2 regions of the Mesorhizobium sp. CA6 genome follow, and region 1 is predicted to be linked to the other one. Evidence: riboswitches for the same ligand, from Rfam matches in the RefSeq annotation. Region 1 holds a riboswitch; the other holds the start of a gene.

What was found. Region 1 has a riboswitch for S-adenosylmethionine ahead of metX (homoserine O-acetyltransferase MetX). Riboswitches for the same ligand answer to the same signal wherever they lie in the genome.
Region 2: another riboswitch for S-adenosylmethionine. It lies ahead of LB526_RS08970 (O-succinylhomoserine sulfhydrylase); the one in region 1 lies ahead of metX (homoserine O-acetyltransferase MetX).

Annotation. Positions count from the first base shown of each region.
Region 1 covers NZ_JAIUHI010000017.1:78,328-92,886, forward strand. The annotation lists gene LB526_RS23620 (DUF1194 domain-containing protein) at 1-88, shown strand, start outside; gene LB526_RS23625 (glycosyltransferase family 2 protein) at 103-1,032, opposite strand; partial or broken gene LB526_RS23630 (DUF1330 domain-containing protein) at 1,271-1,444, shown strand; gene LB526_RS23635 (glycosyltransferase) at 1,461-2,453, opposite strand; gene LB526_RS23640 (hypothetical protein) at 2,628-2,861, opposite strand; gene metW (methionine biosynthesis protein MetW) at 2,858-3,472, opposite strand; gene metX (homoserine O-acetyltransferase MetX) at 3,552-4,721, opposite strand; SAM riboswitch at 4,818-4,895, opposite strand; gene hisC (histidinol-phosphate transaminase) at 5,042-6,145, shown strand; gene LB526_RS23660 (prephenate/arogenate dehydrogenase family protein) at 6,151-7,086, shown strand; gene LB526_RS23665 (sugar kinase) at 7,425-8,357, opposite strand; gene LB526_RS23670 (DUF2125 domain-containing protein) at 8,447-9,445, opposite strand; gene LB526_RS23675 (gamma-glutamylcyclotransferase) at 9,564-10,085, shown strand; gene LB526_RS23680 (aldo/keto reductase) at 10,298-11,245, shown strand; gene LB526_RS23685 (LysE family translocator) at 11,330-11,950, shown strand; gene LB526_RS23690 (lysophospholipid acyltransferase family protein) at 11,955-12,749, opposite strand; gene LB526_RS23695 (LysR family transcriptional regulator) at 12,831-13,733, opposite strand; gene LB526_RS23700 (pyridoxamine 5'-phosphate oxidase family protein) at 13,835-14,449, shown strand; gene LB526_RS23705 (YdcF family protein) at 14,446-14,559, opposite strand, start outside.
Region 2 covers NZ_JAIUHI010000005.1:19,565-34,123, reverse strand. The annotation lists gene araD1 (AraD1 family protein) at 49-1,044, shown strand; gene LB526_RS08975 (2'-deoxycytidine 5'-triphosphate deaminase) at 1,531-2,625, opposite strand; SAM riboswitch at 2,742-2,819, shown strand; gene LB526_RS08970 (O-succinylhomoserine sulfhydrylase) at 2,876-4,066, shown strand; gene LB526_RS08965 (ceramide glucosyltransferase) at 4,149-5,294, opposite strand; gene apaG (Co2+/Mg2+ efflux protein ApaG) at 5,638-6,030, shown strand; gene LB526_RS08955 (Hsp33 family molecular chaperone) at 6,233-7,261, opposite strand; gene argF (ornithine carbamoyltransferase) at 7,386-8,297, opposite strand; gene LB526_RS08945 (aspartate aminotransferase family protein) at 8,314-9,513, opposite strand; gene LB526_RS08940 (GcrA family cell cycle regulator) at 9,871-10,389, shown strand; gene LB526_RS08935 (magnesium and cobalt transport protein CorA) at 10,547-11,551, opposite strand; gene phoU (phosphate signaling complex protein PhoU) at 11,639-12,361, opposite strand; gene LB526_RS08925 (ATP-binding protein) at 12,470-13,735, opposite strand; gene ppk2 (polyphosphate kinase 2) at 13,920-14,559, shown strand, end outside.

The DNA.
Region 1 (14,559 bases):
CGAAGATGCGATGCCGGTCGATTGCCTGCTGGGCGAGCGCCTGCGGCAGCGGTTTTCCGATCCTTATTTCCCGGAACTCGACAGATAGCCGTCGTGCGGTTCTCAGACCGCCCGGGCGCCGTATTTGGCGCGGAACTCGTCGTAGCAATCGCGCCGCCAGCGGCGGCCGACGACATAGCCGCGCAAGAGTTCGGCGGGCGAGTAGCCGAGCGACTTGGACGACCGGTTGGCATGATAGCCCGAAAACGCCTGCGGCAACCTGCCCTTGAGGATATCGGCGATGATCTGACGCGCAATCATGTAAGGCGGAACGTCGGGATAGCGGTCGGCGATATAAGGATGCTTGTCGATCAGACTGGCATAGGCCTCGACATAGCCATCGCGGCGGCCGGAGATCGAATTCTCCGAATTGTACTTCTTCCAGTCGATATCCTCGGACAGCAAGGCGCCGCCGCGTTGGGCAAAGCGCAGCAGCAATTCGCGATCCTGCATGCGCGTGATGTCGCTGTCATAGCCGCCGATCGCGAGCAGCGACTCGCGTCTTGCGGTGATCGCCGAGCCGGCAATGAAGATGGTCTGCGAGACCAGGGCGCGCTGCAGCGTGCTCTTGTCGAGGAAGGCGTCGCGATTGATGCATTTGGTGCTGCGGCCGCCCTTCAGCGATACGAACGAGCTGATGAGGACTTCGAGCGAGGGGTTCTGGTCGAAGCGCGCCAGCGTCCGTTCCAGCCGGTCCGGCAGATAGACGTCGTCCGAATCGAGAAACGTCACGACCGGCGCCCGTGCGCGTTCGATACCCGCATTGCGCGCGGCATTGGCGCCGCGCCATTTGGCGCCGACATAAATCAGCCTCGGGTCGCGGATTTCGGCGAGCGCAGCGGCCGTCCCGTCGGTCGAACCGTCGTCGACCACAATGTGCTCGAAGCGGGTAAGTGTCTGCGCCAGAACGCTTTCCACCGCGCGCACGACCTGGCTGCGACGGTTATGGGTTGGCGTGATCACTGAGATCAGCGGAACGTCCTGGCTCGACATCGGGCTGCCACCACCGGTCGGATCTAGCGTTTGTCGGATGGGTCCGATGGCTATCTTCGTGTCCCACCTCTGATTTGCGGCCGACGCTACAAAAAACCCCCCTTTGTGTCACGCCAGGCCGGCCGAGAAATGCCAAAATTAGCGGTTTTTCCGCAACATTGCGGTCTGATGGCAACACAACTGGCCTTCCTGTTGATTAGGCGGCCCGCCAACAGGAACCAACGGACGGTTTTGCCCTTGGCCCGGGCACCTGATCGTCATCGAATTCCCCGGCAGGCAGCATATGCGGGACCGGTACAATTCACCGGCCTATCAGGCGATCCTTTCGCTGCGCACCCAGAGCTCGCAGTCCGACGTGATCTTCGTCGACGGCGTCGAGCATCCGCACAAGGCTAGGGATGTGCTTCGCTAGCGGGAAAAGATTGACGCTAGCTGTGCCCGATATAGTCCGGCACCATTTCGACCTCGTCGCGGACAAGGCCGGCCGCCAGGCTGAAATGGCCGAAAAACGCCAGTGTATAGAACGCCAGTCCGACAATGACAGCAAACGGGATTTGCCAGAACGGCATGCCGGTCTGCCGCGCATGGCCTGTCACTCGCCGGATCGTGCGCCAAGACATAGTCCCCCAGCGCGTGAAGGATTTGACGATACGCCGAGCCCTGCCAGGTGCATGAAGCTCGACGAATTTTCGATCGGCGTCCCTGCCGGTTACCAGCGCGCGCCAAAAGAAGAACCCCCAGCCCCGCGGCGAGTAGTGGTGAACGCGTGCGTCCACGTTGACTATCTTGTGGCCTTCGCTCCAAAGCTGGTGCATCAGCAACGTGCACGAGACCTTGAAGCCGTTGTGAACTGGAAATGGGTGACTGGATATCCAGTCATGCCGAAAGGCGATGTTGTTGGCGTTGAGAGCACGCTTCGAGGCGAATCTCTCGTCTCCCTCAGCCATCGGGAAAAACCAGATCAACGCGAAGGTTCGCGAGAAGAAGTCATCGTATGAAAGATAGGTGTGTCCATTCACACAGATGGTTTCAGGCTGGTCGACGAAGGGTTTCAGCAGAGTTGAGAGCCAGTTCCGTTCCGGAACTGTATCGGAATCGAGAAAAACAAGGACGCTCCCTTCGCACGAGGGAATGCCGTTGTTCTTGAGGTCGTAATATCTGCCGCCAGGGAACGCCGCGAAGGCCAGATCGGCAACCTGCTCCAGTTGTGGCGCTTCAGCTCCGATACTGCTTCGCAGTGAGACTGCGTCAGTTTCGAGGCCGCCGTGCGAGATTATGACCTTCGGCTTCGGAAATCCGGTAGCGGAAGCCTGGGCGATCTCGCGCGCCAAGGCCTTCAGCCCAAGGCCAATCTCGTCCCAGTCGATGGATTTGGCATTTTCCATCTCCAAGACGATAGAATAGGTGGGATGTTCAGCCATCGCGGCACAACCGGTTGATCAACCCAGTGGCTATAGTCCTAACAGCATGCTGTCAAACTATCGGGATGCAATTATGCGCTGCGAATTTGTCAGATGAGTTATCTTATCGGCAAGTTGTGCGAACTGACTCGCAAAGAGCTTGATTGCATAGACGCCGGTAGAGGACCGCCCCTGTCAGCGCACGCAGTAGCTGGGCGCGGGGATCTCGCGGATAATCCGGCAGCTCCAGCAGACGTCGCCGCCGAACCATTCCAGCGGATGGCCCAGCCCGGCGGAAACCATCAAACCTGCAAGATGACCGCTGCGCGGCGATGTGCAGACGAGAATTCCCGCCCGTATTTCGGAAAGAATATTCGGGGGGATTTCCACCACTGCCGGCGATCGACGAAAGAAACGAATTTCCGTCATCGCCTCAGCAAAAACACCGCCTGCTGACCAAAAAAATTCCAGAACCACCAGGGCATCGACAGGCCGATCTTCTGGCCGTTGGCGTCGAGCGCGGTTGCCTTCTCGACGGTCGCGCCGAGTTCCTCGCAGAGGTTGACGAAGTCGCGGATGGTGCAGAAATGGATGTTGGGCGTGTCGTACCAGGAGTAGGGCAGGTCCTTGGTGACCGGCATCCTGCCCTTGACCAACAGCGAGAAGCGCACGCGCCAGTGGCCGAAATTGGGGAAGGAGACGATGGCGCGGTTGCCGATACGAAGCAGCTCGTCGAGCACCAGCTTCGGGTTCCGGGTCGCCTGCAGGGTCTGTGAGAGCACGACGAAGTCGAAGCCCTTGTCGGGATAGAATTCGAGGTCCTTGTCGGCATCGCCCTGGACGACGGAAAGGCCGCGCGCCACGCATTCGTTGACGCCGCGCTGCGACAGTTCCAGCCCGCGGCCGTCGACCTGCTTGGTCTCCTGCAGGAGTTCCAGAAGCAGTCCGTCGCCCGAGCCGACATCGAGGACGCGCGAATTGGCCGGGATGAGATCGGTGACGACCTCGAGGTCGACACGCTGGGCGCGATTGACGCTCATGGCTTCGCCTCCTGCATAGCGCATGATGCCGGTCCGAAAAGTCGGCGACTTTTTGCGTTCGCTGACCTTCGGTTCGGGGTCATAGACTTAGCCCCCTGGCGCGGGCGGCGGAGGCGATGAAGCCGTTGATGGCCGCGAACAGTTCCGGCTCGTCGAGCAGGAAGGCGTCGTGGCCGCGATCGGTTTCGATCTCGACGAAGGAGACGGAAGCGCCCGCCGCGTTCAAGGCATGCACGATCGATCGGCTCTCCTCGGTCGGGAACAGCCAGTCGCTGGTGAAGGAAACCAGGCAAAAACGCGTCTTGGTGCCGGCGAAGGCGTCGGCGAGGCGCCCGCCGTGATCGGCGGCAAGGTCGAAATAGTCCATCGCGCGGGTCAGATAGAGGTAGGAATTGGCGTCGAAGCGGTCGACGAAAGTCATGCCCTGATGGCGCAGATAGCTCTCGATCTGGAAATCGGCGTCGAAGCCGAAGGTCAGCGCCTCGCGGTCCTGCAAATTGCGGCCGAACTTGCGGTGGAGCGCGGCTTCCGAAAGGTAGGTGATGTGAGCGGCCATGCGCGCGACGGCGAGCCCTTTTTCCGGCCGCTTGCCGAAATCGAGATATTTGCCGCCATGCCAGTCGGGATCGGCCATGACGGCCTGTCGGCCGACTTCATGGAAGGCGATGTTCTGCGAGGAATGGCGGGCGCCGGTGGCGATGGGCAGGACGCAGAACACGCGCTCCGAATGGCTCGCCGCCCATTCCAGAACCTGCATGCCGCCCATCGAGCCGCCAAGCACGCAAAACAGCTTCTCGATGCCGAAATGATCGACCAGCATCGTCTGCGCGCGCACCATGTCGCGTATGGTGATGATCGGCAGGTCGAGCCCGTAGGGCTTGCCGGTCGCCGGGTTGGTCGAGGCCGGGCCGGTCGAGCCGAGGCAGCCGCCGACGACGTTGGAGCAGATGACGAAGAAACGGTTGGTGTCGATGATCCTGCCGGGGCCGATCAGAACCTCCCACCAGCCCGGCTTGCCGGTCACCGGATTGGTGTTGGCGACGTGCTGGTCGCCGGTCAGCGCGTGGCAGACGAGGATGGCGTTGGAGCGCGCGTCGTTGAGCGTGCCATAGGTCTGGTAGGCAATCTGGAAGGGCGAGAGCAGCGTTCCGGCGTCGAGCTTCAGCGGCTTGTCCGGGCCGAACCGCAGCACCGGGCTCGACGGATGGTCGGCCTCGTCGTTGGTTCTTGCAGCACGCTGAGCGGCCATGTCCGTCCTCATCCTGTCCCGCATCGGACTCGTCCCGACGCGGTGTCCGGCCGGCAGCGGACAATAAAAAACCGGCATTGCCGTCGCAAAGCCGGTTACAGGTTGCAAACGGCCCTTTAGCGAGTTGTTTAACGTGGCTGCAAGCCGACCGGCCAAATCACCACGGGAGTCTGGCAATCCTTCTAGGACCAGCGCCGCGCTTCGTCAACGGGTGGCCTCCTCGCGACCGGATACGGGTGCCAGGCGCCGGCCCTCGACATTCCAGCCCGTGGCCTGTATTTCCGCTGCGGCCTTGAAGGCCTTCTCGACGGATTTGTGACATGAAGCAGGATCAGCCCCGTCCGACGCCCCGCGCGGGCATCATGGACATCGAGGCCTATGTGCCGGGAAAAAGCAACGCGCCGGCCGGCGTGACGAAAGTCTACAAGCTGTCGGCGAACGAAAATCCGCTCGGGCCCTCGCCTAAGGCGATCGAGGCTGCGCGCGAGGTGGCGGCGAAGCTCGATGTCTATCCGGACGGCACGGCGCGGCGGCTGCGCGAGGCGATCGCCGAGGTGCATGGGCTGAATCCGGCCAACATCATCTGCTCCAACGGCTCGGACGAGATCCTGGGACTGCTGGCGCAGACCTATCTCGCGCCGGGCGACGAGGCCGTGTTCACCGAGCACGCCTTCATGGTCTACAAGATCTATATCCAGGCGGCGGGCGCCAAGCCGGTGGCGGTGAAGGAGACCGACGAGCGCGCCGATGTCGACGCGATTTTGGCCGCGGTGACGCCGGCGACGCGGATCGTGTTCCTCGCCAATCCTAACAATCCGACCGGCACCTATGTGCCGTTCCAGGAAGTGCGCCGGCTGCACGCTGCATTGCCGAAGAACGTGCTCCTGGTGCTCGACGCGGCCTATGCTGAATATGTGCGGCGCAACGACTACGAGGCCGGCATCGAGCTGGCGGGCAGCTCCGAGAACGTGGTGATGACCCGCACCTTCTCCAAGCTCGGCCTCGGCGGCGCGCGTATCGGCTGGATGTACGGGCCGGCGCATATCGTCGATGCGATCAACCGCGTTCGCGGCCCCTTCAACGTCAACGCCACAGCGATCGAGGCCGGCATCGCCGCGATCCGCGACCGCGCCCATATCGAGCGCAGCGTGGCGCATAACGAGAAATGGCTGGCTTGGCTCAGCGCCGAGCTGACCGGGCTCGGCCTGCGCGTCACGCCCAGCGTCGGCAATTTCGTGCTGATCCATTTTCCCGACGGCAAGAAACATTCGGCGGCGGCGGCGGACGATTATCTGAGCGCGCGCGGCTACATCCTGCGCCGCGTCACCGGCTACGGCTTCCCCAATGCGCTGCGCATGAGCGTCGGCACCGAGGAAGCCAATCGCGGCGTCATCGATGCGCTGAAGACCTTCCTGAAAAGCTAGACACCATGGCATCACCGATGTTCGAGAAAATAGCGCTGGTCGGCATCGGCCTTATCGGCTCGTCGCTCGCCCGCGTCATCCGCCGCGAGGGCCTGGCGCGCCATATCGCCATAGCGACGCGTAGCGCTTCGACGCTCGAGCGCGCCGAGGAGCTTGGCCTTGGCGATTCTTACAGCACCGACGCCAGCCAAGCGGTGCGTGACGCCGATCTCGTCATCGTCTCGGTTCCGGTCGGCTCGTCCGGCGAGGTTGCGGCCGAGATCGCGCCTGCGCTGAAGAAGGGCGCCATCCTCACCGATGTCGGCTCGACCAAAGCCTCCGTCATCGCGCAAATGCAGCCGCATGTGCCCGAAGGCGTGCACTTCATCCCCGGACATCCGTTGGCCGGCACGGAAAAGTCCGGACCCGATGCCGGCTTTGCCGATCTCTTCGAGAACCGCTGGTGCATCTTCACGCCGCTGCCGGGAACCGATTCCGCCGCGCTCGAGACGCTTTCGGAATTCTGGCAGCGCTGCGGCTCCAACATCGACACGATGGACCCGCAGCACCACGACATGACGCTCGCGATCGTTTCGCATCTGCCGCATATCATCGCCTACAACATCGTCGGCACGGCGGACGATCTGGAAGCGGTGACCAAGAGCGAAGTCATCAAATATTCCGCTTCCGGCTTCCGCGACTTCACCCGTCTTGCCGCCTCCGACCCGACCATGTGGCGGGACGTGTGCCTGCACAACAAGGACGCGATCCTGGAGATGCTGGCGCGTTTCTCGGAGGATCTGGCCTCACTGCAGCGGGCGATCCGCTGGGGCGACGGCGAGAAGCTGTTCGACCTCTTCACCCGCACCCGCGCAATCCGCCGTTCGATCATCGAGGCCGGCCAGGATATCGATGTGCCGGATTTTGGCCGCCAGGCGGTCGAGCACCCGGCCAAGCCTTAGGCTTTTCCCTCGTTCTCTGGCGTGGATTGACCTGTCAGCCTGGGCAGGCGCATGCGCTGGAGATTGGCCGAAACGCCCATCGCGATCGTCATCCACGGGCGGAGCAAGGAGCGAAGCGACCCGCGCAGACCCGAGGATCCATTCCGTGACTTCCGAGCGCTGTCGCGGTGCAGAATTCTGCTCCGCCGCGTTCCATGGCTCAGGTCACGGAATGGATTCCAGGGTCTCCGCGACGCCGCCTCGCGACTGCTCCGCCCTGGAATGACGAGGTTGAGCGGCTTACGCCAACCCCAGCATTTGTGCCGATTTCGCGGAAATAGCCGAGATACTTTTGCGTTCTAGCCCTGGGCTGGCGGCCAGTGCGCCGCCATCATCGCCAGCGTTTCGGCCCGATCCGGCGCGCCGAGGCGGCCGCCGAAGCGCAGGCATTTGAGCGCCGCGGCGGCGCTGGCAAAGCGCAGGGCTTCCTCCATGGGCAGGGCCTCGGCGAGGCCGACGGCGAAGGCGCCGTGGAAGACATCGCCGGCGGCGAGCGTGTCGATCGCCTTGACCTTCGGCGCCTCGACATGGCGCACGCGCCGAGTCGCGCGGTCGTGCCACCAGGTGCCGGCCGCGCCGCCGGTCACCGCGACAAAGGCATCGGTGCGCGAAGCGAGGTCGGCGCAGGCGCTTTCTGGGTCGAGCGCGTGGCCGCAGACGATGCGCGCCGCCGGTTCGGAAGCGACGATGTGCGAGGCCAAGGGCAACAGCCGCTCCAGCACCTCGATCGGCGCGGTGTCGGCGTCCAGGATCGCCGGACGGCCGGTCGATCTGGCCGCGCCCAGAGCCAGCGCCGCGGCGCCCGGCCAGCGGACATCCACCAGCACGGCGTCGAAGGCGGAGAGGTCGGCGAGCGGCAGCGCCTCGGGATCGGCTTGCGCCTTTTTGTCATAGAAGGGGACGATGACGCGCTCGCCATGCGCATCCACCAGGATCGCGGCCAGCGCCGATCGCGCGCCGGGAACACGGCGGATAAGGCTGCAGTCGACGCCTTCGGCCTGAATGTCGGCGATCAGCTGATTGCCGACCGGATCGTCGCCCGTGCTTGCCCAAAGCGAGACCTCGGCGCCGAGACGCCGAGCGGCGCATGCGGCGCTCGTCGCCATGCCGGAAGCGATCTGGACGCCGTCGCTGGCGATGAACTTGCCCTGATGCGCGGGCAGCGTTTCGACGCGAAGGATCGTATCGAGGGTGAAGGCGCCGACGCTGAGCAGTCTGACCGGCTTCGGCATCGTTGCTTTACTCTTCTCAGTCGGCATGATCTCACCCGAAAACCGGTCCCCACCTTTTGCTATGCTGACCTTCGGTTCGGGACCACGCTCTATTCAAGCGGCTTGATCTTGCCGAGCGGGATGAAGCCCAGCGAGGCCTTGCCCTTGACGATCTTGAGCGGCATCGAGGGTTCTTTTCCAAGCATCGACAGGGCGGCAAAGCCCTGCTCGATTCCGCTTTTATGCTCGGGAATCGCGCCGGCAAGGATAGATGCCACCGCTTTCGGGTCCTTGAGCTTGATCGTCAGGTCCCCGTTGACCAGCCCTTCCGCGTCGACGGAGACCGGTCCGGACACGATGATGCGCGCCGTGCCGGACGACAGGTCGAGCTTGGCGATCTCGATCGACTGGCCGCGCAGGCTCTTCGGCGGCGCTGCGATCAGCGCCACGCCGTTCTTCAGCGTCACGTCGCCGCTGCCGTCCAGCGCCGGCAGCACGCGTCCGTCGATGGCATCCGCGTTGATCTCCAGGTCGCCGAAGCTGCCGACATAATTGATGTCCTGGCCGGCCGGCTGCAATTGGCCGGCCGCCTTGCCGGCGCTGAACAATTGGATCGGATCCGTGTCGTCCTGCGGGTCGGTCTGACCGTTCAGGCCTTCAGCCTGCACGGAAACGCTCCTTGGCAACGGCCACCACACTTTGACATTGGCCTGCAACCGGTCCCAGTCGATCCAGAGCGGCGGCATTCCGGGCGCCATCGTTCTCAACGGCCCGCGCAGGTCGGCGACCGGCGACAAGGGTCCGGCGATCCCGGCGACGGCGTTGAAGCTGCCGGTGGAGGCGGCGACCTTCCTGGTGTCGTCTTCATAGGCGATGTTGTCGCAGGAGACCGTGAAGCTCATCGGGTAGCCGCTGACGGCGAGGTTGGCGCAGCCGGCGGCGATCCCTTTGCTGCCCAGTCTCGCCACCGCCTGATCTGCCTCGGTCTTGAGCCTGTCGGCGAGATAGAACCAGCCGCCGCTATAGGCGGCGAACAGCACGACAAGGAGCGCGGCAAGCCAGAACAGCCGGCGGCGAAGTTTGGGCGATCGCTCGTCACTTGACGTCATGCTGCGGCTCTCGTTAACCCGGCGAGCGGGCATTTACCAATACGCAAACAAGCGGGGGCCAGAAGAAGCACCTCGGCGGTGCGGTGTCGTTCACTCGAATGCGATCAGGCTTGGCGATATGGGCGATTTTTGGGTTTTTGGCTATGGGTCGCTGATTTGGCGGCCCGGATTTGCCCATGTCGAGACGCGCCGCGCCCGGCTTTACGGCTATCGCCGCTCGCTTTGCGTCTATTCCTTCGTGCATCGCGGCACGCGCGCGCGGCCAGGCCTGGTGCTCGGCCTCGACCGGGGCGGCTCCTGCGTCGGCCTCGCCTACCGTGTTCCCGGCAATTTGCGCGACGAGGTGCTTTCCTATCTGCGCGAGCGCGAGCTGGTCACCAGCATCTATCTCGAACGCATTCTCGATGTCCGGCTGGATGGTGGAGGCGCGGTCGAGGCGGTCGCCTACACCGTCGACCGCCGGCATGAGCAGTATGCCGGCGCGCTCGACGCCGATCACGCGGCCAGGATCGTTCGCGGCGCGGTCGGCCAATCCGGGCGAAACGAGGACTATCTCTTGAGCACACTTGAGCATCTCGAGGCGCTCGGCATCCGCGATCACTGGCTGGAGGAGGTGGGCCGTCGGGTCGCGTCTTCGTGAAGCGCATTTTCGGCGAAATAATTTCGCCTCCAAGCTCTATCTTTTTGTTTTTACGCAATTCCAGACGCAAAACCGCGACGCAGTTTTGCTGGAATTGCTCTGGTCCGATCAAAAAACAAAACCATGCCTTTGACCTCGCCCGGCCGCGACCTAGCTTAGCGGCATCCCATTCCTTGGGCGTCAGGCCCGTTCCAGCATCACGGAGATCAGTCTTGCAGAAACGTCGTCTCGGTCGCACCGACCTTTCCATCGCGCCGCTGGTCCTGGGCGGCAACGTCTTCGGCTGGACCGCCGACGAGAAGACCTCCTTCGACCTGCTCGACCGGTTCGTCGCTGCCGGCTTCAACGCCGTCGATACGGCCGATGCCTATTCGCGCTGGGTTCCCGGCAACAAGGGCGGCGAATCGGAAACGATCATCGGCAACTGGATGAAGAGCCGCGGCAACCGCGATCAGGTCATCGTCATCACCAAGGTCGGTTCGGACATGGGCCAGGGCAAGCGCGACCTCTCCGCTGCCTATATCGAAAAGGCGGTCGACGCTTCACTGAAGCGGCTGCAAACCGATGTCATCGACCTCTATCTGTCGCACTGGCCGGATCCGGCCACGCCTTACGAGGAAACGCTCGGTGCCTATCAGCGGCTGCTCGAAAAGGGCAAGATCCGCTATCCCGGCTGCTCCAATCTCGATGCCGGGCAGCTGCGCGCCGCGCTCGACGTCGCCAGCTTGCGCAGCCTGCCACGTTACGAGGTGCTGGAACCCGAATACAATTTGTACGACCGCTCGTCGCTCGACGGACCGCTGCTCGACCTCTGCAAAGCCGAGGATATCGGCGTCATCACCTATTTCAGCCTCGCAAAGGGATTCCTGAGCGGCAAATACCGCAGCAAGGCCGATCTCGGCCAGAGCGCGCGCGGCGAAGACGTCGCCGAATATCTCAACGAGCGCGGCATGCGCATCCTTTCCGCGCTCGATGCCGTGGCCGAGCGCCATTCGGCCAAGCAGGCGGAGGTGGCGCTGGCCTGGATCATCGCGCGGCCTGGCGTCACCGCGCCGATCGCCAGCGCCACGACCCTGGCCCAGATGGATAGCCTAATCCGCGCCGCGTCGCTCAAGCTTTCGGCCGACGATATCGCGGCATTGGACCGGGCCAGCGCCTGAGACGGGCGCTGCGCACGAACGTCCAAGACGGCCATGACGATCCCTCCTAAATCCTGTCGCATCGCGGCGGCAGGAGCGTTCGGCATGGCCGATGGCATCTTGAACGAGGCGCAGACCTGGCAGCAGGTGCTGGCGCTTATCGTGGCGGCGACGGTCGTCATGGGCAGTCCGGGACCTGCGACGATCAGCGTGACCGCCGTCGGCGCGGCTTTCGGTCTGCGTCCTTCCCTGGGTTACACGTCTGGCGTGGTGCTCGGCACGATAGCCGTGCTTCTGGCGGTGGCGGGCGGGATTTTCGGCATGCTGACCTCGGTGCCGGGAGTGGCGCCGGTGCTGGCGGTCGCCTCGGCAGGCTACATCCTTTATCTCGCCTTCAAAATAGCGACAGCGCCGCCATTGGCCGGGCGCGGAAGCACGGCGACGAAGCCTGATTTCCTTGGCGGTTTCATGCTCGCCGTCGCCAACCCGAAAGCCTATGTGGCGATTGCAGCGGTTTTCGTCGGCGCCGCGGCGCAGGCCGATGCGCTCGGCGTCTCCACCAGGTTGCTGGTGCTTGCCGCGATGATCGTCGCCATCCACGTCGTGTGGCTGCTTGCCGGAACGGCGTTCGCGCGCGTCCTGCGCCATCCGCTGGCCTCGCGGATCATCAACCTGGTGTTTGCCGCCACGCTGGTGCTGACGACCCTGCTTGCGGTGCTGCGGTAGCCGATCAGCTCTTCGCGGTTACGCCGAGTTCCGCCAGCCGCTTCACCGCCGTCGGCGGCATGGGCGGCGGGTTCGGCGCCTGCGCGGCCTCGACGAGCATCTGGTCGCAGGCGGCTTCGGTCTCGCCGATCAGCCGCTGCATGAATTCCTCCTTGCCGAGCCCTGGCGGGATCGGCGGCAGGAAGCGGGCCTTGATGGTGCCCGGATAGCGCAGGAACTTGCGGCGCGGCCAGTAGAGACCGGCAACATGAGCCACCGGGACCACAGGAACGCCGAGCTGCGTGTACAGCTCGACAATGCCGTATTTGTAGGACGGCTCGGCGCCCGGCGGGCGACGGGTGCCTTCGGGATAGATGATGAGCTGGCGCGGATTGCGGTTCATCTCCTGCCTGGTCGCGACGACGACCGCCTTCAGCGCTTTCGAACGGTTGCCGCGGTCGACCGGGATCATGCGCATCTTCAAGATGTACCAGCCGAAAAAGGGGATCCAGGTCAGCTCGCGCTTCAGGATGTAGAGCGCGTCGTCGAGATAGGGGAAGAAGGCGATCGCGTCCCAGAAGGACTGATGCTTCGGCGCCAGGATGAAGGAGCCTTCGGGCAGGTTCTCGACACCCGTGATCTCGCTCTTCGTCGCGGCGATCTTGTCATAGAGCCACATCGAGGTGCGCGACCAGAATTTCGGCACGAACCAGGCGCGGTGGCGCGGCGACAGGAAATAGAAAGGCGTCCAGAAAATCATCTGGACGATCAGGCTGAGATAGAAGACGAAGTTGAACGCCAGCGAGCGGATGATGAGCATGCAAGGGGCCCGTGAGGAAGTGTGCGTTGGTTACACCAAGCGGCGGCAAAAAGGAAACGCCGCCATTGTCGAATGGTGCCGCTAGAGTGACCGAGCCAGCCGTTCCTTGAGACGCGGCGCGGCGAAATCGAGGAAGGCGCGCAGCTTTACCGGTAGCCGGCCCTGGCCGGCATGGACGAGGCTCACCGGCCAGGGCGGCGGTTCGAAGGCCTGCAGCACCAGCCGCAGCGCGCCGGCGCGCACGGCGGCATCGGTCTGATAGGAGAGCACTTTCGTCAGGCCGAGCCCGGTAATCGCGGCATCGATGGCCGCTTCGGCGGTGTTGACTTGCAGGCGCGAGCGAACAGGGATTGTCGTTTCCGTCTTGCCGGTTCCGAAGCTCCATGCCGCGGGAGCGGCGAGACCTTCGAAGGTGACACAGTCGTGGCCGGCAAGGTCTTGCGGGGTCGTCGGCGTGCCATGCAAGGCGAGATAGGCGGGGCTTGCGCAGACGACACGGCGGATCGAGCCGACGCGGATCGCAACCATCGCCGAATCCGGCAGCTCGCCGATGCGCAGGGCGAGATCGATATGCTCCTCGACCAGTTGGGTGATCCGGTCCGACAGGGTCAAGCGGACATCCACTCGCGGGTAGACGGCGAGAAAGTCGGCGATCACCGGCAGCACATGCAGGCGGCCGAACACGACCGGCGCCGTGATGACCAGCTCGCCGGTCGGGCTCGAATATTCGCCGGCAGCATCGCGCTCGGCCTCGCCCACCTCGTCGAGGATGCGACGGCAGGCGGCAAGATAGGACTGGCCGGCATCGGTCAGCGTCAGGCGCCGCGTCGAGCGGTTGAGCAGACGCGTCCCCAAATGCTTCTCCAGTTCGGAAAGCTTGCGGCTCACCGTCGGCAGCGGCACGCCGGCGCGCTTGGCTGCAGCGGAAAGGCTGCCGGCCTCCACCGTGGCAACGAACAGGGACATAGCGTCGAGGCGGTCCATTATTCTTCCGAAATATGGAAAGATAGATTGCAAACATGCTCTCTACATCCGGTTTTCGGAAGAGCCTAATTGATGTGCGATCCTGTCCGCGGAGCGCCAGCATGAATGAATTCACCAGCGACGTCGCCTTCACGCATACCGTCAAGGCCATCCAGTCCCGCAAGGGGTCGCGCAATTCCTATGCGCGCGTCGAGCAGCACGGCGGCTGGCGGGCAACGATCGCTCCGGATCTTGCTGCCTTCATCGAAGCACAGACCAGCGTGTTCCTGGCGACGGCCAACGCCGAAGGCCAGCCCTACATCCAGCATCGCGGCGGGCCGGCCGGTTTCCTCAAGGTGCTGGACGAGCACATGATCGGCTTTGCGGACTTTTCCGGCAATCGGCAGTTCATCACCCAGGGCAATCTCGAGGACAATGACCAGGCCTTCCTGTTCCTGATCGACTATATGCTCCGGCAGCGCATCAAGATCTGGGGCCGGGCGCGCGTCGTCGAGAATGACCCGGAGCTGACGGCGAAGCTGATGCCCGCGGACTACAAAGCACGGCCGGAGCAGGCGATCCTGTTCACGGTATCAGCCTGGGATGCCAATTGCCCGCAGCACATCCCGCAGCGCTTCGAGGCGGCGGATGTCGCGGCCGCACTTGCCGAGCGCGACCGGCGCATCGCCGGCCTGGAGCAGGAGATTGCGCGCCTGCGCACGCCAGGCGAAGTCTAATTCTTCACCACCGTCGAGGCTTCGGCGAGCGCGACGCCCTCGGGCGTCGTGCGAAGCGGCAGGAAGCCGCGCGCCAGCGACAGCACATATTTGCTGTATTCGGTCAGCAG
Region 2 (14,559 bases), on a different contig from region 1:
TCAAGGTTTGCCCGCGGGCAGCCAGGCAAGATGAGAGAGGGTTCAAACATGCTGATCTCCCAGATCCTCGACGACGCCGAGACGATCCGCGTCGTCGCCCGCAATGGCGGCGGCAAGACCAGGGTCATCAACGGCGCGCGCAGCGTCTATTCGCTGGCGATGGAGGCCGCGCGGACAGGCACGGGCCTCGAGGCATTGATCGAGCGCAAGGGCTATGGCGAGACGGTCGATCTCGATGCCGCCTATAAGAGGGGCAGGCTGGTCTCGCCGATCAACCATCCGGATCCCGCGCATCTGCATCTCACCGGCACCGGGCTCACGCATCTCGGCTCCGCGGCAACGCGCGATTCCATGCACAAGAAGCTCAGCGAGGGCGGCGAGGCGGAACTCACCGATTCCATGAAGATGTTCCGCATGGGCCTCGAAGGCGGCAAGCCGGCCAAAGGCCAGGTCGGCGTGCAGCCGGAATGGTTCTACAAGGGCAACGGCACGATGGCGGTGGCGCCTGGCGCACCCCTGATGTCGCCGGCCTTCGCGCAGGATGGCGGCGAGGAGCCGGAGATCGCCGGCATCTATGTCATCGGCGATGACGGCGCGCCGTTCCGCGTCGGCTTCACGCTGTCGAACGAGTTCTCCGATCACGTCACCGAGCGGGTGAACTATCTGTTCCTCGCCCATTCCAAGCTGCGCAACGCCTCGTTTGGCCCTGAAATCCTGATCGGCGAGCTGCCCGCCGATATCCGCGGCGCCTCGCGCATCTGGCGCGACGGCAAGCTGCTCTGGGAAAAGCCGTTCCTGTCGGGCGAAGCGAACATGTCGCACACCATCGCCAATCTCGAGCACCACCATTTCAAATATTCGGCCTTCCGCCAGCCGGGCGACGTGCATGTGCATATGTTCGGCACCGCGACGCTCTCCTTCGCCGATGGCATCAGGACCGAGGCCGGCGATACGTTCGAGATCGAGGCGCCGGATTTCGGCCTGCCGCTGCGCAATCCGCTGGAGATCGAGAAGCCGGTCAAAGTGGCGGTGAAGGCGCTGTAGCGCCGATCTCCCGGTGACTGGCAGGCCAGAGGGGCGCGAAGGAAGCTGCCTCTTCCACTTCGTCATTCTAGGGCGGAGCAAGGAGCGAAGCGACGCGCGCAGACCCTAGAATCCATGCCGTGACATTGGGCGTAGACTGCTGCCGTCCAGAATAACCGTTGGCGCAGCGCCAGCTAAGATCGTAACATGACAGGCTATGTTTACATGACCGCGAGCCAGAAGGTGGCACGCTATTTCGGTGTCGCCAATGACCTTACCCACCGCATGCCCGGGCACAAGACCGGCCAAGACTCCAGAAGATCATCCTGAATGGTTCGAGTTCTCTCGCGGAATTGGCTGGTGAGCGTTCGGCACCGTGGCGGCGCTCAGGCGTCACGGCATGGATTCTAGGGTCTGCGCGCGTCGCTTCGCTCCTTGCTCCGCCCTAGAATGACGAAGAACAGATGGGACGGCGCGTCCCCTTCCGGACATCTCCCCACTTGGACCTCACCGCGCTGCCCGAAAATGCTTGGAGAGCTTCAGGCCCTGCGCCTGATAGTTCGAGCCGAGTTCGGTGCCGTAAAGCGCCTGCGGGCGTTTCAGCATATGCTCGTAGACGAGACGGCCGACGATCTGGCCGTGGTCGAGGATGAAAGGCACCTCGTGGCTGCGCACCTCGAGCACGGCGCGGCTACCGCTGCCGCCGGCGGCGGAGTGGCCGAAGCCCGGATCGAAGAAGCCGGCATAGTGGACGCGGAACTCGCCGACCAGCGGATCGAAGGGTGTCATCTCGGCGGCATAGAGCGGCGGCACGTGCACGGCTTCTCGGCTGACCAAGATATAGAATTCGTCCGGATCGAGCACCAGTTCGCCGGCGCCGCTCTTGTAGATCGGCTCCCAGAAATCGACGACATCCTGGGCGGCGCGCTTGTCGACGTCGACCAGCCCGGTGTGGTGCTTGCCGCGGTAGCCGACAAGGCCGTCCTTGTCGCCGTCGAGATCGATGGAGAGCGCGATGCCGCCGCCTGAAATATTGGGTGGCTCGGTGGCGACCAGCATCTCGGCGCGGTGAAGGTCGCGCAGCTCATTCTCCGAGAGCACCGCGTTGCCGGTGCGGAAGCGGATCTGCGACAGCCGCGAGCCGGCGCGCACGACGATCGGGAAGGTGCGCGGGCTGACCTCGAGATAGAGCGGCCCGCGGTAGCCGGCGGCAATCTTGTCGAACTCATGGCCGCGATCGGTCATGACGCGCGTGAATATGTCGAGACGGCCGGTCGAGCTCTTCGGATTGGCCGAGGCGGATACGTTCGCCGGCAGCGCCAGGCTCTCGAGCAGCGGCACGATATAGACGCAGCCGGTTTCCAGCACCGCGCCCTCTGCAAGGCTGATCTCGTGCAGCTTCAGCCGCTCGAGCTTGTCGACGACCCGATGATCCGGACCCGGCAGGAACGAGGCACGCACGCGAAACGCCTTGTCGCCGAGCCTTAGATCGAGGCTGGCCGGCTGGATCTGGTCGGCGTCCAGCGCGCGCGGCGACTTCAGCGCCTTCGCCTCGAACAGCGCTGCGATGTCCTGATCCGGAAGAATGCCTGTTTGCCGCAAAGGCTGGCTCCGTTCACAAGGCCGGGCGAGGATCTAAGCAGGCTCTTGCCGCCCGGCTGGTACAAACCTCTTAATGAAGCCGGCAATTGACGCAAGCGCGGCGCGGGTCTAAAGGGTCGTTATCCCGTGGTGATTTGGCCGGTCGGCTTGCAGCCACGTTAAACAAGTCGCTAAAGGACCGTCGAGCCGCAAGGCTATATGGACCGGTTGCGACTTCGCGGCCGGTTTTTTTGTGTCTGAAAGCAGGGCTATGAGCACCAAGAAGCGCAACTGGAAACCTCAGACGGCACTCGTACATGGCGGAACGTTGCGTTCCGGTTTCGGCGAGACATCCGAGGCGATGTATCTCACCCAAGGCTATGTCTACGAGACGGCGCAAGCGGCGGAAGCCCGCTTCAAGGGCGAGGAGCCGGGCTTCATCTATTCGCGCTACGCCAACCCGACCGTCGACATGTTCGAAAAGCGCATGTGCGCGCTCGAAGGCGCCGAGGATGCCCGCGCCACCGCTTCCGGCATGGCCGCAGTAACCGCCGCGCTGCTCTGCAGCGCCAAGGCCGGAGATCATATCGTCGCGGCGCGCGCCCTGTTCGGCTCCTGCCGCTGGGTGGTCGAGACGCTGGCGCCGCGCTACGGCATCGAGGCGACGCTGGTCGACGGCACCGACATCGCCAATTGGGAAAAGGCGATAAGGCCGAACACCAAGCTGTTCTTCCTGGAAAGCCCGACCAACCCGACGCTGGAGGTGGTCGATATCGCGGCCGTCGCCGGGCTCGCCAATTCGATCGGCGCCAGGCTGATCGTCGACAATGTCTTCGCCACGCCGCTGCAGCAGAAGCCCTTGCTGCTCGGCGCCCATATCGTCGTCTATTCGGCGACCAAGCATATAGACGGCCAGGGCCGCTGCCTCGGCGGCGTCATTCTGTCGGACAAGAAGTGGATCGACGAGAACCTGCACGACTATTTCCGCCACACCGGTCCCAGCCTGTCGCCCTTCAACGCTTGGACGCTGCTCAAAGGCCTGGAGACGCTGCCGCTGCGCGTGCGTCAGCAGACCGGGAGCGCCGGCAAGATCGCGGATTTCCTTGCCGGCCGACCGGAGATCGCCCGTGTCATCTATCCGGGCCGCGCCGATCATCCGCAAGCGGATATCGTCAAGAAGCAGATGTCGGGAGGCTCGACGCTGATCTGCCTCGACGTCAAAGGCGGCAAGCAGGCGGCCTTTGCCTTCCAGAACGCACTCGACATCGTGCTGATCTCGAACAATCTCGGTGACGCCAAGAGCCTGATCACCCATCCGGCGACGACGACGCACAAGAACCTGAGCGACGAGGCCCGCGCCGAGCTCGGCATCGGGCCAGGCACGCTGAGGCTCTCCGTCGGCCTGGAGGACAGCGACGATCTGCTGGAAGACGTCGAACAGGCGCTGAAGGCAGCAAAATAGAAGGCTGAGAACGCCGCGGCCGGAGCCTTCCAGAGCCGCAATTCCGGACGGAAAACCGTTTCAGACTTTTCCTGGAATTGCTCTAGGCGAGCTCCTCCAGCTCGGTCATCGCCTTGGTGCGGATGGTCATGGCGTTGCCGGGCCATTCGACGGCGCCGCCGAACCAGGCGCGCGCCCAGATGGCCGGCAGCAGGGCATCGCGCACAATCATCGCGGTGACGCTGCGTGGCGACAGGTACCAGCCCTTCGCAAAGGCCAGCAGCCATTCCGGCAGGTAGGCGATCGCCAGCACGCCCAAGGCCGTCGTGGGCAGGCTGACGCCGGCGCTTGCCGCTGCAATCAGCGCCAGCAGCAGCGGCACCGCAGCGCCAGTCAGTATCTCCGGCGCGAAGAACAGAGGGAAGGTAACCCGCCGCAGCCGCGCCCAGCGCGTCTGGCGCGACCAGATCTCGGCGAGCCTGCGCTGGCCGAGCGGCTGCTCGAATGGCGAGGCGACGAGGTTGACGTTGAACCCCAGGCCGTTGACCAGCTTGGTGGCCGCCGCGTCCTCGGCGATCTCGGCGGCCAAAGCCTGGATGCCGCCATTGGCATCGAGCATCGGTTTGTTCCACAGCATGCTCTTGCCCTGGGCGAAGCCAAGGCCAACCGCCTCGCCGGCATACTGCCAGCGCGCCTGCAGCGTGTTAAGAAAGGCGCATTCGACTTCGGCCCAAAACCCGTCTGGCCGCGAGCCGATCGGCGTCGAACAGACGAGGCCGGTATCCGGCCGCCATGCCGCCATCAGGTGCTGGACATAGTCTCTCGGCATCAGCACGTTGGAATCGGCGAGGATCACCCAATCGTGTCTCGCCGCCTGCCAGCCCTTGACGCAGTTGTTGAGCTTGGGATTGGCGCTGACGCGATCGTCGCCGATCAGCAGCCGCGCAGGAATTTTGGGGTGGCGCGCGATCGCCGCATCGATCAGCTTGACCACCGGGTCTTCGGCATGCGCGACGCAGAAGATCAGCTCGTAGCGCGGCCAATCGAGCGAGAAGGCGCGCTGCAAGGTCTCCGGCGTGAACGGCTCGACGCCACGCGACGGCACGATGATGGAGACCGGCGGCCGCGCGCTGGAGGGCGGCGCGATGACATGCCGCCGCTTCAGCCGCGACGAGGCGAGCAGGATGCTGGCGAGATTGAAGGAAAGAAGCGCTGACGAAGCCAGGCCGGCTGCGATAGTCAGTTTCATCGAGATCTGGTCACCCCCGATAGAGAGTTTCACCGTTTCACGCAAACGGCGACCCACTCCATCTCCTTGTTTTCACGCAATTCCGGACGGAAGGCTACGGCGAAGGCGCCGAGCCTAACCGCTCGCGCTTTCCTGGAATTGCTTTAGGCCGCACGCGGCCGTTTCAACTGTTACAGAGCGCCCGAGTCGCCCGGCACGGTTTGTGCACACCAACATTGTCATGTGTCACCTAAATGACATTGTTTTTCGGCACCTGCACTTACAAGGCTGGCAGGATGGTCGGCGCTGCGTTTATCAAGAGCGGAGCGTGACATATTTTCCGCGGCGGCAACCGGAGTGGCCCATGTATCGCGCAGTGACGCGCAACATCGAAGTGCTGGTCAGGCCCTTCTATCTGGAGGACCGCTCCGATCCCTCCGAGAACCGCTATGTCTGGGGCTATCAGGTAACGATTGACAACCGCTCCGACGAGTTCGTGCAGCTTGTGTCGCGCTACTGGCACATCACCGACGGTCAGGGCCGGGTCGAGGAGGTGCGCGGCGCCGGCGTCGTCGGCGACCAGCCGGAACTCAATCCCGGCGACAGTTACCAGTACACCTCGGGCTGCCCGCTCTCGACACCGTCAGGCATCATGGTCGGCCACTACACGATGCGCAACGGCCGCGGCGAGACGTTCGATATCGCCATTCCGGCTTTCTCGCTCGACATGCCAGGGACAAGGCGCACGGTGAATTAGCCGTCGGCGACAGCCTCTTTCTCCCCGCTTCACGGGGAGAAATGCCCGGCAGGACAATGACGGGCGGCGCCGGGCTTCTGAGATTTTCCTTGAGGCGGACGACCGCGTCGCCGGCGTGTCGCTATGATCGCCAACGTTGGCGCCGCCCCTCATCCGCCCTTCGGGCACCTTCTCCCCATGGAACGGGGAGAAGGAAGAGGGCTCACTTCGCGAATTCAGCCGGGTCGAAGTCGTATTGGGTCGAGCAGAACTCGCAGGCGACATGGATGCCGCCCTCCTCGGTCGATTCCTTGATCTCCTCAGCCGAAAAGCCTTCGAGAATGCCGCGGATCTTGTCGCGCGAGCAGGAGCACTGGTCGGCGACAGGGACGCCGCGGAAAACGCGCACGCCGTGTTCGTGGAACAGCCGGTAGAGCAACCGCTCGGCGCCCACCGTCGGGTCGATCAACTCGGTCGGCTCGATCGTGCCGAGCAGCGCCAGCAACTCCTGCCAGGAATTGTCGGCCGGCTGGTCCGCAACGTCACGCGGATCGCCGTCGCCGCCGGAAATATCGGGAACGCGCATGCGCTCCGGCGATCGCGGCAGGAATTGCGCCAGGATGCCGCCGGCGCGCCACTGCTCGCGCGCGCCGGCCGGGCCGGGCGTGACCAGCTTGGCGACCGACATCTTGATATCGGTCGGGATCTGCTCCGACTGCCGGAAATAGGTGCGCGCGGCATCCTCGAGCGAGGTGCCGTCGAGCTGGACGATGCCCTGGTAGCGCTGCGTATGCGCGCCCTGGTCGATGGTCAAGGCCAGGACGCCGTCGCCGAGCAGCGTCTGCTGCGAGGTCTCGCCGGCGGCGGTCAGCGCCTGTAGCCGGTCGGCATCGAAGCGCGCATAGGCGCGCAGCGCATGCGGCGTGGTGAAATCGGCCACCAGCATGTCGACCGGACCGTCGGTGCGGGTCTGCAGAATGAACTTCCCTTCGAACTTCAGCGAAGTGCCGAGCAGCACGGTGAGCACGCAGGCTTCCGCCAGCAGGCGGGCGACCGGCTCAGGGTAATCGTGGCGGCTCAAGATAGCGTCGAGCATCGGCCCGAGCTGCACGGTGCGGCCGCGCACATCGAGCGGCGCGACCTCATAAGGCACGACATGATCGTCGCCGGCGAAGCCGAATTCACCGAGTTGGGGTTTATGCTCAGCCAAGGTCTGGGTTTCCAACATGACAATACTCCGGGGCGCAGCCATGCCGCCCGGTGAGCCGCATGCGTCGAAGCGCGTTCGATTTACGTGATGGCCCGCAAATAGGCATCACATGTCCCCAGATCAAGTTGAGCCCGATCGGGCCGGAAGCGGTCAGGTCCAGCCCTTCTCACGCGCCCAGACACCAGGCCAGCACCGCCTTCTGGGCGTGCAGCCGGTTCTCGGCCTCGTCGAAGACCACCGAATGCGGCCCGTCGATCACCTCGTCGGTGACCTCCTCGCCGCGATGCGCCGGCAGGCAGTGCATGAACAATGCATCGGGCTTGGCTTTTGCCATCAGCGCCGCATTGACCTGATAGGGCAGGAAGACGTTGTGGCCGCGGGCGCGATGCTCCTGGCCCATGGAGACCCAGCTATCGGTGACGACGCAGTCGGCCTGGTCGACGGCTTCCTCGGCGGACCTAGAAAACCGGACCTTGCCGCCATTGGCTTTCGACCAGTCGACATATTTCTCGAAAGGCTCGCTGCCTTCCGGCACCGCGATATTGAGGTTGAAGCTAAACCGCGCCGCGGCCTCCAGGAGCGAATGCAGCACATTGTTGCCGTCGCCGGTCCAGGCGAAGGTCTTGCCGGACACCGGGCCGCGATGCTCCTCAAAGGTCATGATGTCGGCCATGAGCTGGCAGGGATGCGTGTCGTCGGTCAGCCCGTTGATGACCGGAACGGTGGCGTTCTCGGTGAGCTCCAGCAGCCGGTCGTGCGAGGTGGTGCGGATCATGATGGCGTCGACATAGCGCGACAGCACTTTCGCCGTGTCGGCGATTGTCTCCGAACGGCCGAGCTGCATCTCGGTGCCGGTCAACATGATAGTCTCGCCGCCGAGCTGGCGCATGCCGACATCGAAGGACACGCGCGTGCGCGTCGACGGCTTGTCGAAGATCATGGCCAGCACCTTGCCATCGAGCGGTTTTGAACGCTCACCTGCCTTGAGCCTGGTCTTTCGCGCCACCGCGTCGTCCAGCATGATGCGCAGGTCGCCCGCGGAAACGGCGGACAGATCGGTGAAGTGGCGAACACTCATCGGCAGGTTCCAGAAATTATTTGGCGGCTTCGGCGGCAATCGCGTCGGTCAGGCGCTTGGCGCCGCCGCGAATGCGCTCCAGCGCCACGCCGATCTCCTCGTCGGTGACGGTGAGCGGCGGCAGGAGGCGGATGACGTTGTCGCCCGCCGGCACGGCAAGCAGGTGCTGGTCGCGCAGCGCCATGTTCACCTTGGCGTTGGGCATGGCGCATTTCAGGCCGAGCATAAGGCCGGTTCCCCTGATGCCCTCGATGACGTCGGGGAATTCATCGGCCACCGCCGCAAGGCCCTGCTTCAGAAGCAGCGCCTTGCGCCGGACGTCCTCGAGGAAGCCGTCGGCCAGCACCACGTCGAGCACGGCGTTGCCGACGGCCATCGCCAGCGGATTGCCGCCGAAGGTGGTGCCGTGCACGCCGGCCGTCATGCCGGTCGCCGCCTCGTCGGTGGCAAGGCAGGCACCCATCGGAAAGCCGCCGCCGATGCCCTTGGCGATCGCCATCAGATCGGGCGTGACGCCTGACCATTCATGCGCGAACAGCTTGCCGGTGCGGCCGATGCCGCACTGGACCTCGTCGAAGATCAAAAGCAGGCCGTGCTTGTCGCAGAGTTGCCGCAGCCGCTTCAGCGATTGCGTCGGCACCGGGCGTATGCCGCCCTCGCCTTGCACCGGCTCGATCAGGATCGCCGCGGTCTCCGGCGTGATCGCCTTTTCAGCGGCGTCGATGTCGTCGAAAGCCACCTGGTCGAAACCCTCGACCTTCGGGCCGAAGCCTTCGAGGTATTTGTACTGGCCGCCGGCGGCGATCGTCGCCAGCGTGCGGCCGTGAAAGGCACCCTCGAAGGTGATAATGCGGAAGCGCTCGGGATGGCCCTTGACGAATTGATAGCGCCTGGCCGTCTTGATGGCGCATTCCAGTGCCTCGGCACCGGAATTGGTGAAGAACACCTTGTCTGCAAAGGTCGCCTCAGTCAGCCGCTCGCCCAGCCGGCGCTGTTCCGGGATCTCATAGAGGTTGGAGACGTGCCACAGCTTGGCGGCCTGCCCGGTGAGCGCCGCGACCAGATGCGGATGGCCGTGGCCCAGCGAATTCACCGCGATGCCGCCGGCGAAGTCGAGATATCGCTCGCCCTTGTCGGTGACCAGCCAGGTCCCCTCCCCACGGTCGAACGCCAGGGGTGCGCGGGCAAAGGTCTCGTAAAGCGCCGAACCGCTCATTATATGCGTCTCCGGAACCGGAAATCAAAAAAGCCGCCAATGCGGCGGCCTTTGCGGCTTATCATGTTTTTCGGCCATGAAGTCAACGAAAACGTCACGCAGAAGCGCGTGGCAAGCCCCTGACGCCACGCCGGTTCATAAGTAGGCCGGCAAGTTGGGGAAAACCGAAAAAACCGAATCGTGTTGCCCTGGGGACTCTTGTCACCGAGTCAGCGCATAAGGTATTTGTAGTCGAGAAATAACTAGATTTCGTGCGGCGGACCTAATCACCCGGTATATGTGGTGTTGTTTGCCCGGCGAGAGCCGGGGGCGGGAAAGGATTCTGACTGCCGTACGCCTCAGCAGGAGCGCGGTCTCATGAACTGGACTGACGAGCGGGTCGAACTTCTCAGGAAATTGTGGTCGGAGGGTCTGAGCGCCAGCCAGATCGCCGCACAGCTCGGCGGGGTGAGCCGCAACGCCGTCATCGGCAAGGTGCATCGCCTGAAGCTGTCGGGCCGCGGCCGCGCAACGGCCGCTCCGGCGCGCCAGAAGAAGGCGACGCAAGGCGCCTCGATGCAGAAATCGGTGACCCGCGCCGCAAGTGCCACGCGTCACGTGACCACCACCATCGGCGCCACCGCGCTGCAGGTGCAGTTCGACGCCGAGCCGGTCGCGCGCCACTATATCCGGCCGGTCGAGAACGTGGTCGTGCCGATCTCGCGGCATCTGCAGCTCGTCGAGCTGACCGAACGCACCTGCAAATGGCCGAACGGCGATCCGCTGTCGGAAGACTTCAACTTCTGCGGCAACGACGCTGCCGAAACGGGACCCTATTGCAAGTATCATTCCCGGGTGGCGTTCCAGCCGGCCGGGGATCGGCGCAGGGCGCGCTGAGCGAATGGCGAATAGAGAATAGCGAATAGCGAATAGCGAATAGCGAATAGAACTGGATAGAGTTTCGCGAAAAGGGCAACTTATTCCCTACTCGCTACTCGCTACTCGCTACTCGCTCCTTACTCCCTTTACTGCCCTACTCCCCTACTCCCTCCCTTCACAGCCATCCATTCTTCTTGAACCGCCAGTACAGGAACGCGCAGATGAGCGCGATCGCCACCAGGACGGCCGGATAGCCGTATTCCATCTTCAGTTCCGGCATGTCGGAGAAGTTCATGCCGTAGATGCCGGCGAAGGCCGTGGGCACCGCCAGGATGGCCGCCCATGAGGCGAGCTTCTTGGATATTGCGGTTTCCTGGCTCTGCCCGACCAGCAGACTGGCTTCGAAGGCGAAGGCCAGAACCTCGCGCAGGGAGTCGATCTTTTCCTGCACGGTGCGGATGTGGTCGGTCACGTCGCGAAACAGCGGATGCATGGCGGCATGTATCTGCGGCAGGTCGGCGCTGGTCAGCCGACGGCAGACCTCGACCAGCGGCAGCGCCGCATTGCGCAGCCGCAGCAGATCGCGGCGCAGCATGTAAAGCCGCTCGATATCGGAACCGGTCATCGGCTTCAGAAGCACCTTGTCCTCGATCGCCTCGACCTCGTCCTCGATCTGCTCCAGCACCGGCATGTAGTTGTCGACGATGAAGTCGAGGATGGCGTAGAGGACGAAATCCTCGCCTTTGGCGAGCGAATGCGGGCAGCTCTCCCAGTGCTGGCGCACAGCGGCGTAGGAGGTCGACGGGCCGTGCCGGACGCTGACAATGTAGCCGGCGCCGACAAACAGATGCGTCTCGCCGAAAGTGACTCGGCCGTCGATCAACTGCGCGGTGCGGGCAACGATGAAGAGGGCGTCGCCATATTGCTCGATCTTCGGGCGCGCATGCGGATGCTCGGCATCCTCGATCGCCAAATCATGCAAATGGAATTGCGCCTGCACCCGGAGCAGCAGGTTGCGATCGGGCTCGAGCAGGCCGATCCAGACGACATGACCGGGTTTTGCCGCCCATTCGCCGGCCTGTTCGATGGCGATGTCGGCGATGCGCTTGCCGCCCGAATAGACGCTGGATGCAATGATGCCCGACATAGGGGCCGGGGTCAGGTTTCGAACTTGTTCCATCGCAAACCTCCCGAGACTGCGACTGACAAAATCGCTGTCCCTGGAGGAGCTTATCCTAAATCAGGAAGCCATTCGAGAGGCGGCGGTTCACTTAGCCGGCACCGGGCCGGGAAGCACGATCTTGTCGGTCTTGTCGCCTTTCGGCCGGTCGGCTGGCATCTGGTCGCCCGTGACGATGTAATAGATCGTCTCGGCGATATTGGTCGCGTGGTCGCCGATGCGCTCGATGTTCTTGGCGCAGAACAGAAGATGCGTGCAGGGCGTGATGTTGCGCGGATCTTCCATCATGTAGGTCAAGAGCTCGCGGAACAGCGAGGTGTACATGGCGTCGATCTGGTCGTCCCGGTCGCGCACGAGGCCAATCCTCTCGACCGAGCGCGAGGCATAGACGTCGAGCACTTCCTTGAGCTGCGTCAGCGCCAGATTGGCAAGCGCCTCGATACCGCGAAAAAGGCTATTCGGCTGGCGGCCGTCCACCGAGGCCACCCGCTTGGCGACGTTCTTGCCCAAGTCGCCGACACGCTCGATATCGGCCGAGATACGGATCGCGCCGACGATCTCGCGAAGATCCGTCGCCATCGGCTGGCGCCTGGCGATGATGATGATGGCCTTGTCGTCGATCTCGCGCTGTCCTTCGTCGAGGACGAGATCGTCCTGGATGACCTTCTGCGCGAGGCCATGGTCGACATTCACCAGGGCCGCGACCGCCTGTTCGACCATGCGCTCGGCATGGCCGCCCATCGCGGCGATGCGCTTCGACAGGAACTTCAGCTCTTCATCATAGGCACTGGCGATATGAACGGACTGCATGGATATGCCTTCCCGGCTTGTGCCGGCTGGTGCGTTCCCTCAATCCGTCACTGATACGTGAACCGCATGACAGAAAGAAGAAAATCCCGGTTGGTAACCGATATACGATCAGCGAGCCGGCAAATGAACCGTGAACGCCGCGCCCTTGCCGACTTCCGACTTGATGGACAATCTTGCGTTATGACGGGTCAATATATGCTTGACGATCGAAAGGCCAAGTCCGGTGCCTTTCTGGGCCCGGCTGTTTTCGACATCGACGCGGTAGAAGCGCTCGGTGATGCGCGGGATGTGCTCTTCGGCAATGCCCGGACCATAATCCCTTATCGTGACGTCGAAGCCCGGCTGCTGGCCATCCTCGCCGCCGGCGACCGATACGGTGACGCGCCCGCCTGACTGGCCGTATTTGCAGGCATTCTCGAGGAGATTCTCGAAGACCTGGAACAGCTCGTCGCGATCGCCGGGGACGACAAGCGGCGCGTTGGCGAACTCCCGCTCGATGACGACGCCGTTCTCACTGGCCAGCGGCCCCAGCGAATCGATGACGCTGTCGATCGTCTGGCGAAGATCGACTTCCGTGCCCGGTCCCAGATAGGGTTTCATCTCCAACCGCGACAACGAGAGCAGATCGTCGATCAGGCGGGCCATCCGGCCGGTCTGGTTCTGCATGATCTGCAGGAACTGGTCGCGCGCCGCCGGATCGTTGCGGGCCGGCCCGCGCAGCGTCTCGATGAAGCCGGCGATCGAGGCGAGCGGCGTGCGCAGCTCATGGCTGGCATTGGCGATGAAGTCGGCGCGCATGCGATCGATGCGACGCGTCTCGCTTTGATCCTTGAACACCAGCACGTAAAGGCCTGTGGCATGACCGACCGTGGATGCGCTGACCCGATATGTGCGTTCCACCGGCAGCTTTTCGGTGTAGTCGACCGCATCGGAAGCGACTTCCCCGGCAAGGATGCCGTCCAGCAGCGCCTGCATCTCCGGGGCGCGGAACTTGAGCGACAGCGACATACCGGGCGCCAGTCCGCCAAAGGCGGCGAAGGCGGCAGCGTTGGCGTGAACGATGGTGGCGGAATGGTCGAAGATGATCAGCGGGTCGGCGACCGCGGCGGCCAGATATTCGCCGGAGAGCCTCTGCAGCCCGCTGGCCTCGATCGCTGCCCCCGCATCGGCCGGCTGGCGTTCGGCATCTGCGGGCAGCATCGCCGCGGCCGCCAGCGCGGCCAGGGCCAGCAGCAGCACATAGGCGGATGAGCCGGCGAAAAAATAAACGGCAAGGACCGCGAGAACGCCTGCGCCAAGCAGCCAGCGGTTGCGCGCCAGCCGCCCGGCCAAGGCTCGCCCCTTGTTGTCTTGTCCCGTGCCCGTCTCTGCCATAGGCCCGCGCCACCCCGCATCCCGTTCGACCGGTCAGCCGGCTCGCTGGACCGGCCTGACGCATGGGACCCTGGAAATCAGGATCGATTTTCGCGAAGGTTCATGCGCAAGATCAAAATGCTGCAGCGTCTTGCGCTGCACAGGCTCCATAGCATGAGTCCCCAAACTGGAAAGGTTCGTCCGGATGAAAAAAGCCAAGGAAACGGCTGACGCGGTGCCGGCCACGGCGCCGATCAAGATCAAGATCGGCGGCAAGGAGCGCGAGTTCGACATCGACAATCCGGTGCTGCCTGACTGGATCGAGGACAACAAGCTTACCGCCGGCGGCTATCCTTACGACAAGAAGATGAAAAGCGAGGATTACGAAAAGGAGCTCGAGGAGCTGCAGATCGAACTGGTCAAGGCGCAGGCCTGGCTGCAGGCCACCGGCAAGCGGGTGATGGCGCTTTTCGAGGGCAGGGACGCGGCCGGCAAGGGAGGCACGATCTTCGTGCTGCGGCAATATATGAACCCGCGCACGGCCCGCAACGTCGCGCTGCCCAAGCCGACGCCGACCGAGGCGGGGCAATGGTATTACCAGCGCTATGTCGACCATTTCCCGACTTCGGGCGAATTCGTCACCTTCGACCGCTCCTGGTACAACCGCGCCGGCGTCGAGCCGGTCATGGGGTTCTGCACGCCGGAGCAGCATGAGAAATTCCTCGACGAGACGCCGCATTTCGAGCGGATGATCTGCAACGAAGGTATGCATTTCTTCAAATTCTGGCTGAATATCGGCCGCGAAACGCAGCTCGAACGGTTCCATGACCGCCGCTGGTCGCCGC